One region of the Saccharopolyspora terrae genome, then DNA from elsewhere that is predicted to be linked to it. Evidence: riboswitches for the same ligand, from Rfam matches in the RefSeq annotation. Region 1 holds a riboswitch; each other region holds the start of a gene.
What was found. Region 1 has a riboswitch for thiamine pyrophosphate ahead of E1181_RS17970 (purine-cytosine permease family protein). Riboswitches for the same ligand answer to the same signal wherever they lie in the genome.
Positions count from the first base shown of each region.

Region 1 (3,986 bases):
CTGGCCTTCCAGCACATCGACGACCTGCTGGGGATCTGGGGTGATCCGGCGATGACCGGCAAACCCGTGTTCTCCGATCTGCGCACCCGCAAGAAGACGTTGCCGGTGGTCTCCGCGCTGACCTCGGGCTCGAGCGCGGGCCAGCGGCTGGCGTCCCTCTACTACCGGGAGCAGCCGCTGGTCAGCGGCGAGCTCGCCCAGGCCGCGGAGCTCGTCACGCTCGCCGGCGGGCGGGCGTGGAGCCAGGCCCAGGCCGATGAACTGCTCGCCTCGGCGTTGACCGATCTCCGCAGAGCGGAGCCGGTGGAGGACGCGGCAGAGGCGCTCTCGGCACTGGCCCACCTGGTGACGCGCCGGGACCACTGAGTCCCGGCGCCCGGAAACGACGGCTCCAGCCACCACCGCCGCCCCTCCTGGCTGGAGCCGTCCCCGGTCTCCGGGCGGTTCGCCTCGACGCGAACCGCCCGGTTCAGCCCTTCCGGCGGCTGCGGGCGAGCAGGCCGATGATGCCCGCGGCCACCGCGGAGATGACGAACGAGGTCAGCGCAGCGCTCATCCAGGTCGGGACGGTGAACCCGATGGCCTCGCGGGCGCCGGTCCACAACGCGGTCCACCAGCCCAGTTCGCCGGGGTTGATCAGCTGGAAGGTCGCGAAGCCCAGCAGCCAGGCGATCAGCATCCCCCAGCGGGAGGGGGCCTGCGCCGAGACGTCCCACTCGCGGTTGCGGGCGTTGTAGAAGTAGTCCACCGCCAGCACGCCGAACATCGGCACGAACACCGATCCGATCAGCAGCAGGAAGTTGGAGAACTGCTCGATGTCCATCGTCAGCGCTGCCAGCGTGCTGACCACGCCGACGATCAAGCTCAACAGCCGCCGATCGGTGCTGGGGCGCAAGTTCTGGATGGACACCGCGGTCGAATAGGTGTCGGCGAAGGACTGGTCGACCTCGCGCAGCACCAGCACCGCGAAGAACAGCACGCCCAGCGGCGCCGCCAGCAGCGGGTCGAACGCCTTGTCCCCGTCGAACCCGACCAGCGCCAGACCGAGCAGTCCCAGCAGGTAGCAGGCGATCTGGGTGACCGAGTAACCGACGGTCGCCGCGGTGAACGCACCGCTGGCCGACCGCGAGTGCCGCGAGTAGTCCGAGGCGACCGGCAGCCAGGACACCGCGACGGCCAGCGCCGCGTCGGCACCGGGCCAGAACCCCTCCCAGGACCCGTCGTTCATCGGCGGCAACGGCTGGAGCAGCAGCTGCACGAAGAAGTAGACCATCGCGATGAGCACGGCGATGCTCACGTAGCGGCGCAGCAACCTCAGCGCACCGAGGGGGCGCAAGGTCAGCGCGGTGGTGAGGGCTCCGGCGATGAGCACGTACAGCCACTGCGGTCCACCGCCGAACAGCGCCTCGGCGCCCTGGGCGATCACCAGCAGCTCGAACGTCCCCCAGCCGACCAGCTGGAGGATGTTGAGCACGGTCGGCACGTAGGACAACCGGGTGCCGAACAGGCCGCGCAGCAGCATCATCGCCGGTGCGCCCGTGCGGGCTCCGGGGATGGCCGCGATGCCGACCATCAGGCTGCCCAGCACGGTCCCGACGACGGTCGCCGTCACCGCGGCCGCGAAGGACAGCTGCGGCACGCCAGCGGGCGCGAGCACCGCGAGCGCACCGCTGAATCCCAGCAGGCTCACACCGAGGTTGCCCCAGAAGGCTCCTTGGTCGAGCACCCCCAGCGTTCTGGGTGCCGGTTCGTCCAGGGTGTTCGGAACTTCGGACCGTTCGACGTCAAGCGCCATCGACAGCTCCCTACGCCGGCATTATCCGGACAGGTTCTGCGGTCGGTGGCGCGCTGCGTGCCACCCTCTCAGCCCGATTCGCCCGAGCTCCCGCGTGGATAAGTCGGGCAGACCCTACCTGATCGGGTGAAGCGGGGTCAGTCAGCGCCTCCTGTTGCCGAACAGCCCGCGGGTGACCTCGCGGCCGACGGCGCTGGCCGCGGAGCGGAAGAACGAGCGCACGGCCGGGTTCTCCATCGCCTTCTGGAACATCCCCGCTTCCTCGCGCGCGCCCTTCTGCTGCGGGGCCTGCCCCTCTTCCGCAGCGGGCTCGGTGACCTTCTGGGCGAGCTTCTCGTAGGCGGACTCGCGATCGATCGTCTCGGAGTACTTGGCGTGCAGGTCGGAGGACTGGGCCGAGGAGCGGACCGCGTCCTCGCCGATGGTGCCCATCAGCGAGCGCGGCGGGCGCAGCCGCGTCCAGGCCACCGGTGTCGGAGCGCCGGTCTCCGACAGCACCGTCACGATCGCCTCCCCGATGCCGAGGCTCGTCAGCGCCTCGTCGAGCTGGTAGTGCTCGGTGGTCGGGTAGGTCTTCACCGTCTTGGACAGCGCCTTCTGGTCCTCGGGGGTGAACGCGCGGATCGCGTGCTGGACGCGGGCGCCCAGCTGCGAGAGCACCGGGTTGGGCAGGTCGGTGGGCAGCTGGGTGCAGAAGAAGACGCCGACTCCCTTGGAGCGGATGAGCTTCACCGTCTGCTCGATGCGGTCGAGGAACGCCTTGGACGCGTCGTTGAACAGCAGGTGCGCTTCGTCGAAGAAGAACACCAGCTTCGGCCGGTCCAGGTCACCGGCTTCGGGCATCTCCTCGAAGAGCTCGGCCAGCAGCCACATCAGGAACGTGGAGAACAGCACCGGGTTGGTCTGCACGTCGTCGAGCTCGAGGAGGTTGACCACGCCCTTGCCCTCGGTCTGCCGGAGCAGGTCGGCCACCTCCAGCTCGGGTTCGCCGAAGAACTCGTCCCCGCCCTGGGCCTCCAGGTTCGACAGCGCCCGCAGGATCACCCCGGCGCTGGCGGCCGAGACACCACCGATGCCCTTGAGGTCCGCCTTGCCCTCGTCGCTGGTCAGGTACTGGATGACCGACCGCAGGTCCTTGGTGTCCAGCAGTCCGAGCCCGCGCTGGTCGGCCCAGTGGAAGATCAGCCCGAGGGTGGACTCCTGGGTGGCGTTGAGCCCGAGCACCTTGGACAGCAGCAGCGGCCCGAAGCTGGTGATCGACGCCCGGATCGGCACCCCGCGGCCGCCGGTGCCCAGCGAGAGGAACTGCACCGGGTAGGACGAGGCCTGCCAGTCGTCGCCGACGTCCTGGGCGCGCGCGGTGAGCTTCTCGCCGCCCTCGCCGGGCTGGGCGAGCCCGGACAAGTCGCCCTTGATGTCGGCGAGCACGACGGGAACCCCGGCGTCGGAGAGCTGTTCGGCGAGCAGTTGCAGCGTTTTGGTCTTGCCGGTGCCGGTCGCACCCGCGACCAGGCCGTGCCGGTTGAGCGTGGCCAGCGGGATGCGCACCTGGGCCGCGGCATCGGCCTCGTTGTCGATGACCACCGCCCCGAGGTCGACGGCGGCTCCGCCGGAGGTGTACCCGGCCGCGATCTGCTGAGCAGCGTTGTTGTCGGTCACCGCGGTCTCCTCCCATCGGCACGTTCCCTTCGGAAGGTAGGTCGGTCCGGCCGCCGAGCCGGGGAGTGCCACTCGGTCGAGGGACAGGCGGGCGCGTCCGCACTAGCACCCCGAACGAGCCGCCAAAAGGCTCGTTGACCACCGGAAAGATCTCCTTCGACGGCATGGGATGCATCGCTCGATGGAGTTAGAGTCTGGTCGGACCACATGGCTGTGAGCGAGCGTGCGTGAGGAGTGCGTCGTGACCGGATTGGACCGCCTGCGGGCGCGCGTCAGAACCGAGGAATCCCTGGTCGTGGCGTTCTCGGGTGGCGTGGACTCGGCGCTGCTGGCCGTGGTGGCGCACCAGGAGCTGGGGTCGCGGATGCTCGCGGTCACGGCCGTGTCCCCGAGCTTGGCGGCCGACGAGCGCAAGCGGGCCAAGCGCTTCGCGCGCGAGCACGGCCTCGCCCACGTCGAGGTCTGCACCGACGAGGCCGATCGGCCCGAGTACGCCGCCAACGACGGAAATCGCTGCTACCACTGCAAGTCC
Region 1 covers NZ_SMKS01000031.1:7,901-11,886, reverse strand. The annotation lists gene E1181_RS17975 (family 2 encapsulin nanocompartment cargo protein polyprenyl transferase) at 1-366, shown strand, start outside; gene E1181_RS17970 (purine-cytosine permease family protein) at 470-1,795, opposite strand; TPP riboswitch at 1,786-1,899, opposite strand; gene E1181_RS17965 (helicase HerA-like domain-containing protein) at 1,937-3,454, opposite strand; gene larE (ATP-dependent sacrificial sulfur transferase LarE) at 3,696-3,986, shown strand, end outside.

Region 2 (3,986 bases), on a different contig from region 1:
GCCGACCTCCAGCGGTGAGAGCACCGCGGTCTCCCCGGGCGGCGCGACGATGACGACCCGGCCGTGGTTGACGAACACCGACATGTCTCGTCGCCGTCCGGCGACGTCGCGGCAACTGACGTGCCACTCCTGGTTGGGCCCCACAGTCCCAGCCTCCCTGTGCCGATCCGCTTGGTGCGGTGGAGCCGCGCAGCGCGCGCTCCTGGTGGAGGGACGCACCGATCCGAGGGGCGTGACGGCACTTCGCCGAAACAACGGGGAAAGTGCGCGCGGTCACGGCCGGGTTCGCGGGCCCGAACGCAACTCGGGGCGACCCCCACAACCGGGAATCGCCCCTGAGCGAACGCTGTTAGCCGACGACACTCGTCCGGGCCAAGGAACCGTCAGACCGGACGCACCTTCAGCCCTGCGGGCTCGGCGGAGAGCACGACCGCGCCCTCGAAGTCGGCGATCGGGAGCTCGTCGCGCACCAGGCGGTGCGGCGCGTCGGACGCCTCGATGCGGATCTTGCCGGTGTTGATCGACCGCTCGTCCAGCCCCTGGCCGCCGAACTGCACGCTGAGCTGGTCGCCGGTCACGGTGGCGGTCAACCAGCCGCCGTCGATGACCTGCTCGGTGCCGTCGAAGGAGACGGTCAGCCGGCCGTCGGTGGGCTTGTCGCCGCGCACCGCGACGTGCGAGATCGCGACGTCGCGCTTGCCGGATTCCTCGCCGGCCAGGGCGATGACATCGCGGGTGACCTCGTCACCCGGCTCGGTGCCGGGCTTGGGGGTCAGCACCGGGGCGCGCAGCTGCGCGGCGAGCCGGTAGGGCTGCCACGAACCGGCGCCGATCAGGTTGACCACGGCGCTGACCGCCACGTCGGCCAGCAACCGGTCGCTGCCCGGGGCGGGCGTGACCTCGATCGCGGGCACGTCGCGCCGGGCCAGCAGATCGCGCAGTGCCTTGGCGCGCTGACGGCTGTTGCGGTCAAAACCGCGGGTGATCGCCACCGTCCCCGATCCGGCGGCCGCGACGGCGGCCTCGGTCAGGTCCGCTAGCGGCGCCCAGATCTGCGCGGGGTCCTGTTCAGGACGCTGCCGGCGCGAGCGGGCGAAGCCTGGGGCATCGGTCGTGGTTTCCATCGCCCTCCACTTTAGTCCGCGGCGAAGGATGACCTTGCCTTCCGGTGGGGGCTTTCACGGTGTGAAATCGATCGCGGTCGCACTGCTCCATCGGGGTGGCTTTTCCCCCCGGAGGGCTCATCCGCTGCGGCATTCGTCGCATTCTCGCAGGTCTTGGGAGCCGGGGGGCGGCATGACCGATCTTCACCTGCCGGGCGCGGGCCCGGCCTGCTGGCTGCTGGTGCGCTGGCTGGCCTCCGACGGGAGCCGGGTGCGGGCGGGCCAGCCGCTGGCCGAGCTGCGTCCCGCCGAGGCCGACGGCGCCGCGATCCGGGTGTCGGCGCTGGCCACGGGGACCCTGTGGCACCAGGTGCGGCCTGGCGAAGCGCTCCACGTCGGCCAGGTGATCGGGTTGATCGAGTGAACCCGCGCGCCCCGGGGGCTTGCCCTCGGTTGTTAGGTTGGTGCCAGTGACGCGGGGTGCCCTGCCAGGGCTGAGAACAGACCCGTTGAACCTGACCTAGCTCGTACTAGCGGAGGGACGTCATGGCTCCCAATGTGCTGACCATCGCCGGGACCGACCCCAGCGGCGGCGCCGGAATCCAAGCTGATCTCAAGGCGTTCTCGGCCAACGGCGCCTACGGCATGTCGGTGATCACCGCGCTGGTCGCGCAGACCACCACCGGGGTGAGCCGGGTGCAGGAGGTCCCGCCGGACTTCATCACCGACCAGCTGGTGACGCTGCTCGACGACGTCCGGGTGGACGCGGTCAAGATCGGCATGCTCGCCAACGCCGAGGTCATCCGCGCGGTCACGGCCGTGCTGGAGCGCTACTCGCCCCCGTTCGTGGTGCTCGACCCGGTCATGGTCGCCAAGAGCGGTGACCGGCTGCTCGCGCCCGAGGCCGTCGGCGCGCTGCGCGACGAGCTGCTGCCGAGGGTGGACCTGATCACGCCGAACCTGCCGGAGGCGGCCGACCTGCTCGGCGAAGCCGAGATCGGCGGCCCCGACGAGATGCCCGCGCAGGCCGAGCGGCTGGCCGCGCTGGGCGCCAAGCAGGTGCTGCTCAAGGGCGGGCACCTCAGCGGCGAGTCGAGCGTCGACCTGCTCTACGGCGACGGCCTGGCGGAGTTCCTCAGCAGCGAGCGGGTGGCCACCACCAACGACCACGGCACCGGGTGCACGCTCTCGGCGGCGATCGCGGCGCTGCGCCCGCAGCGCGCGGACTGGCTGGAGGCCGTCCGCGAGGCCAAGCGGTACCTCACCGAGGCCCTGCGCGCCTCGGAACGCCTCGACGTCGGCCACGGCCACGGCCCGGTGCACCACTTCCACCAGTGGTGGTGAGCGGCTGAGGGCGGTCTCGGTCCGAACCGCCCGTGGTCGAAGTCCGCTTCGCCCGGACGGTTCGGACGACAACGCCCGCAGCTGCGCCACCGCACCCGAGATTCCGAATTCTGTGAGGGGTTCTCATGAGCACGTTGCCCGCTCCGCCCGCCGGAGGGTTCTGCGCCCAGGCCTGGGAGCGCACCGCCGGATTGCAGCAGGCGATCGTGGACCACCCGTTCAACAAGGCGCTGGCCGACGGCAGCCTTCAGCGGGACGTCTTCGTGTTCTACATCGTGCAGGACGCGCGCTACCTGGTCGGCTTCGCGCAGGCGCTGTCGGCAGCTGCGACCAGGGCCGATGACGCGGCCGACGCGGCGTTCCTCGCCGGGGCCGCGCAGGGCGCGCTGGTGGAGGAGCGGCGGCTGCACGCCGGTTACGTCGCCGAGTTCGGCCTGACCGACGAGGAGATCTCCGGTGTGGACACCTCGCCGTCGTGCCTGGCCTACACGTCCTACCTGCGCGCCTGCGCGCTGACCGAGTCGTACCCGGTGCTGCTGGCCGCGATCCTGCCGTGCTTCTGGGTGTACCAGTACGTCGGCAGCAAGATCCTCGACGCCACCGGCGACATCGAGGGCCACCCCTACAAGGCGTGGATCACCACCTACGCCGACGACGAGTTCGCCGAAGCCGTGCTGGCCGCCCGGGAGCTCGTCGACAGGGTCGCGGCGCGCTCGGACGACGCGACGCGCGAGCAGATGTTCGCCGCGTTCACCCGGGCGACGGAGTACGAGTGGGTGTTCTGGAACGGCGCGTGGGTCAAGGAAACCTGGCCCACTGCGAAATTCCTTGCGTGACAAGGGTTTCGCGTCTCGGAAACATCGATGACGGCTCGCCGGGAACGGCGGGCCGTCATTCGTTTCGCACCACACCACCGCGTGATTCATTCTGTGATGCGCGACACAATCTTGGGGTGTTAACGAAGTGGCTCGCACAGCGACATGCTGGGCGAGCCCCCTGTCCTAGCAGGGCGTTGTGAGTGGCGGAATCTTCCGCAGGCGTGGATGGAGTTCTGGGGCAATGTCTTCACTTCTGATCGTTTTTCTCGGCATGTCGGTTCCGATCCTGGCCGCCGCGCCGTTCTACATCGCCGACCGCCGCAAGGACGTTCGCGAGACCCCCGAGTCCGCGCAGCTGCTCCCCGGCATCGAGGCGCCCCAGATCTGGCCGCAGTCCGCTGTCGAGCCCGAGGCCCCGGAGTGCGAGATCCCCGAGTCGCGCACCCCGGAGGAGACCAACGCGCTCGCCGAGACCGTGCGCATCGAGCAGGACCGGGTCGCTCAGCCGTAGATCGCCTTCGCCAGCGCCGCCTTGCGCTGCTGCAACTCGCGCAGCGCGGCGGAGCTGAAGCCGCCGGCGCTCGGGCTCGGCGGGATCCGCAGGCCCTCGCTCAGCTCCCAGCCGGAACCGCGGTCGATCAACGACCGGTGCTTGTTGGTGTAGTAACCGGAGTTGATCGACACCGCGACCCCGCTCGCGCCCGCGGCGGCTGCCATCAGG
Region 2 covers NZ_SMKS01000021.1:183-4,168, forward strand. The annotation lists gene E1181_RS14190 (hypothetical protein) at 1-144, opposite strand, end outside; gene E1181_RS14195 (hypothetical protein) at 384-1,124, opposite strand; gene E1181_RS14200 (biotin/lipoyl-containing protein) at 1,297-1,527, shown strand; TPP riboswitch at 1,570-1,662, shown strand; gene thiD (bifunctional hydroxymethylpyrimidine kinase/phosphomethylpyrimidine kinase) at 1,650-2,447, shown strand; gene tenA (thiaminase II) at 2,573-3,283, shown strand; gene E1181_RS14215 (hypothetical protein) at 3,537-3,776, shown strand; gene E1181_RS14220 (polysaccharide pyruvyl transferase family protein) at 3,767-3,986, opposite strand, start outside.
Region 2: another riboswitch for thiamine pyrophosphate. It lies ahead of thiD (bifunctional hydroxymethylpyrimidine kinase/phosphomethylpyrimidine kinase); the one in region 1 lies ahead of E1181_RS17970 (purine-cytosine permease family protein).

Region 3 (3,986 bases), on a different contig from region 1:
GCCGCTCCGATAAATGCGAAAAACGGTGAAATGCGCCTCATTCCGATCTTGATCGAGAAGCTATCGGAGTTGTTTTGCGCACATTGCGCTAAAAGCTGGATGTGATTCCCCTGAGGAAATCTGATACTGGACCGGCGACGGGGCCTTGAGAGATCAGGTCATCACAAGGGAGACACGAGATGAAACGTAGACTCGCGGCTCGCATTGCCGGGACCGTTCTGGTCACCGCGGGCACGGTCGCCGCGCTGACCATGCCGGCCACCGCCACCGCACCCACCGCCGTCCCGGTGGCGGGCACGCTGCTCGACGCGATGCAGCGCGACCTCGGCCTCACCAAGGAGCAGGCCCTCGACCGGCTCCAGCTCGAGTCCGCCGCTCAGCGCACCGAGAGCACCCTGCGCGACGCGTTGGCCGACTCCTTCGGCGGCGCCTACTTCGACTCCGCCACGGGCAAGCTCGTGGTCGGCGTGACCGACGCGGCCCGCTCCGAGCAGGTCCGCGCCGCCGGTGCCGAGGTCCGCCAGGTCGCCTTCAGCACCAAGCAGCTCAACGGGGTCGTCGACGGGCTCAACGCGGGCAAGGCGCAGGCGCCGAAGAGCGTCACCGGCTGGTACGCGAGCAACAAGCAGAACGCCGTCGTCGTCACCGTCAAGCCGGGTGCCGCCGCCGAGGGCGCGCAGTTCGCGCAGGCCGCGGGCGTGCCGACCGAAGCGGTGAAGGTCGTCGAGTCGCAGGAGCAGCCCCGGACGCTGATGGACGTGGTCGGCGGCAACGCCTACTACATCGGCAGCGGCGCTCGCTGCTCCGTCGGTTTCGCCGTGGAGGGCGGGTTCGTCTCCGCCGGCCACTGCGGCGGTACGGGCGACACCACCACCGAGCCCAGCGGCACCTTCGAGGGCTCGTCCTTCCCCGGTGATGACCACTCCTTCATCTCCGTCGGCACCGACGACAGCCCGCAAGCCGCGGTGAACGACTACAGCGGCGGCACGGTCGCCGTGGCCGGTTCCACGGAGGCCTCGGAGGGCGCGTCGATCTGCCGCTCCGGTTCCACCACCGGCTGGCACTGCGGCACGCTGGAGGCCAAGAACCAGTCCGTGCAGTACGAGCAGGGCACCGTCGAGGGGCTGACCCGCACCGACGTCTGCGCCGAGCCGGGCGACTCCGGTGGCTCGTTCATCTCGGGCGACCAGGCCCAGGGCATGACCTCGGGCGGTTCGGGCGACTGCACCAGCGGTGGCACGACCTACTTCCAGCCGGTCAACGAGGCACTGTCGGCTTACGGCGTCTCCCTGCTGACCCAGTGATCGGTGACAGCGGCTCCCGCTGACACCACTTCACGCACGACGACCCCCGGGATCTTCGGTCCCGGGGGTCGTTCGTCGTCAGGTCAGGGAAGCCGCGCCCGGAGGTCGCGGGCGGCGGCTTCGGGGTCGTCGGCGGCGGTGATCGCGCGGACCACCACGATGCGCTCGGCGCCCGCCTCGATCGCCTCGTCGAGGTTCTCGGGGCCGATGCCGCCGATGGCGAACCACGGACGGCCGTGCCCCCGGTGCTCGGCGGTGTGCCGGACCAGGTCGATGCCCGCGGCGGGACGTCCGGGCTTGGTCGGAGTCGTCCACACCGGCCCGGTGCAGAAGTAGTCCACGCCCGGTTCGGTCGCCGCCGAGTCGGCCTGGGCGATGTCGTGCGTGGAGCGGCCGATCGCCACCTGGTCGCCGACGATGCGGCGGGCGATGTCCACCGGCAGGTCGTCCTGGCCCAGGTGCAGCACGTCGGCCTCCGCGGCCAGCGCGACGTCCGCGCGGTCGTTGACCGCCAGCAGCGCACCGTGCCGCACGCAGGCCTCGGCCAGCACCTCCAGCGCGGCGAGCTCGTGGCGGGCCTCCAGCGGAGCACCGCCCGGGCCCTTGTCGCGCAGCTGGATGATGTCGACACCACCGGCGAGCGCGGCGTCGGCGAACTCCGCGAGGTCACCTCGCTCGCTGCGAGCGTCGGTGCACAGGTACAACTTCGCCTCGGCCAGGCGAGCGCGAATCCCGAAGCCGTCCAATCCAGGCATGTCCCCAGCCTAAGCCTTGTTTCGTGGTTGCTTCGCTCGGCGGTGCCAGTGGCAGGGCCTGAGCGTTCCGTGGACTCCGTGCGCCGCTCCTGATGTACGGCGTCCCGGCGTACTCGCCGCGAAGCCGTTGAAGAACCTGCTGGCTGAGTCCGCACCTGAAGCAGCGGCTCCGCGGCCCTCCTCAGCAGATCCTCCGGACCAGGCGCTGACGTGGCGATCTGTTGACGGGTACGGTGGACGGTGGTGAGCACGGGAGCCCGGCGGACCGGGCTGAGAGGGAGCGCAGGGCTCCGACCGTCGAACCTGATCCGGGTCATGCCGGCGCAGGGAGCGTGGAGTTGTCTGGGAAGAGAACCGATCATGTCGTCGTGGTGGGCGGCGGAGTCGTCGGCCTGTCCGTGGCCTGGCGCGCCGCAGCGGCCGGGAACCGGGTGAGCCTGGTCGATCCGGCCCCCGCCTCAGGTGCCTCGTACGTCGCGGGCGGGATGCTCGCGCCTCTCGCCGAGGCGTGGCCAGGCGAGGAAGAACTGCTCGAACTGGGCTCGACGTCGCTGAACCGCTGGCCGGACTTCGCCGACGAGCTCAGCCGCGCGTCCGGTCTGCCGTCCGGGCTGCGCACCGAGGGCACGCTGATGTTCGGCGTCGACGGCGCCGACCGCGAAGAGCTCGACACCGTCGCCGGATACCTGGCAGGGCTGGGCCGCAGCGTGACCCGGTTGACGGGCCGCGAACTGCGCAGGCGGGAGCCCTCGCTGGGCCCCGCGGTGCGCGGTGGGCTGGAGGTGCCGGGCGATCTCGCGGTGGACAACCGGCTCGCGCTGACCGCGCTGCGCGCGGCGGCGGAAGCGGCGGGCGTGGAGTTCATCGCCGAACGCGCCGAGGCGGTCCGGCCGGGCGCGGTCGAGCTCGCCGAGTCCACTGTGGAGTGCGATGTCGCGGTGATCTCCGCAGGCGCGCACTCGGGTTCGCTGCACCCGGCGCTCGCCGACCGGATCCGCCCGGTCAAGGGCGAGATCCTGCGGCTGCGGCGACGAGCCACCGCGCTGCCACCGCCGACCCGCACGGTGCGGGGCCCGGTGCGCGGCAGGCCCTGCTACCTGGTGCCGCGCGACGACGGGGGAGTGGTGCTCGGCGCCACCCAGCACGAGGTCGGCTTCGACACCGAGGTCACCGTCGGCGGCGTCCGCGACCTGCTCGCCGACGCCGAGACCGTGATGCCGGGCATCGCCGAGTACGCGCTGGTCGAGGCCACCGCCGGGTTGCGCCCGAGCACCACCGACAACCTGCCGGTGATCGGCTGGCTGGAGCCGGGAGTGCTCGCCGCCACCGGACACCACCGGGGCGGGTTCCTGCTCACGCCGGTCACCGTCGACGCCGTGCTGGCGCTGCTGCGCGGCGAAGAGCCGGAACCGCTGATCAAGGCCACCGATCCGAGCCGTTTGGGAGGGCAGCAGTGAACGTCGTGATCAACGGCGAAGCACGGGAGGTCGCCGCGGGCGCCACCCTCGCGTCCGTGCTGGACGACTTCGGCGTGCCGGAACGAGGTGTGGCCGTGGCTCTGGACGGCGCGGTGGTGCCGCGCGCGTCGTGGCCCACCACGGAGCTGCACGCCGACGCAGGCATCGAAGTCCTCACCGCAGTGCAAGGAGGGTGACCGTGGACGACCCATTGCTGATCGCCGGCCGCGAGTTCGGATCGCGCCTGATCACCGGGACCGGTGGGGCGAACAACCTCGCCGTGCTGGAGCGCGCGCTGATCGCCTCCGGAACCGAGCTGACGACCGTCGCGATGCGCCGCGCCGACGCGGGTGGCGGCACCGGTGTCCTCGACCTGCTGCGCAAGCTCGGCATCGAGGCACTGCCCAACACGGCGGGCTGCCGCACCGCCGCCGAAGCGGTGCTCACCGCGCAGCTCGCCCGCGAAGCCT
Region 3 covers NZ_SMKS01000034.1:10,719-14,704, forward strand. The annotation lists gene E1181_RS31490 (hypothetical protein) at 1-13, shown strand, start outside; gene E1181_RS18915 (S1 family peptidase) at 180-1,304, shown strand; gene thiE (thiamine phosphate synthase) at 1,388-2,059, opposite strand; TPP riboswitch at 2,299-2,406, shown strand; gene thiO (glycine oxidase ThiO) at 2,398-3,516, shown strand; gene thiS (sulfur carrier protein ThiS) at 3,513-3,713, shown strand; gene thiG (thiazole synthase) at 3,716-3,986, shown strand, end outside.
Region 3: another riboswitch for thiamine pyrophosphate. It lies ahead of thiO (glycine oxidase ThiO); the one in region 1 lies ahead of E1181_RS17970 (purine-cytosine permease family protein).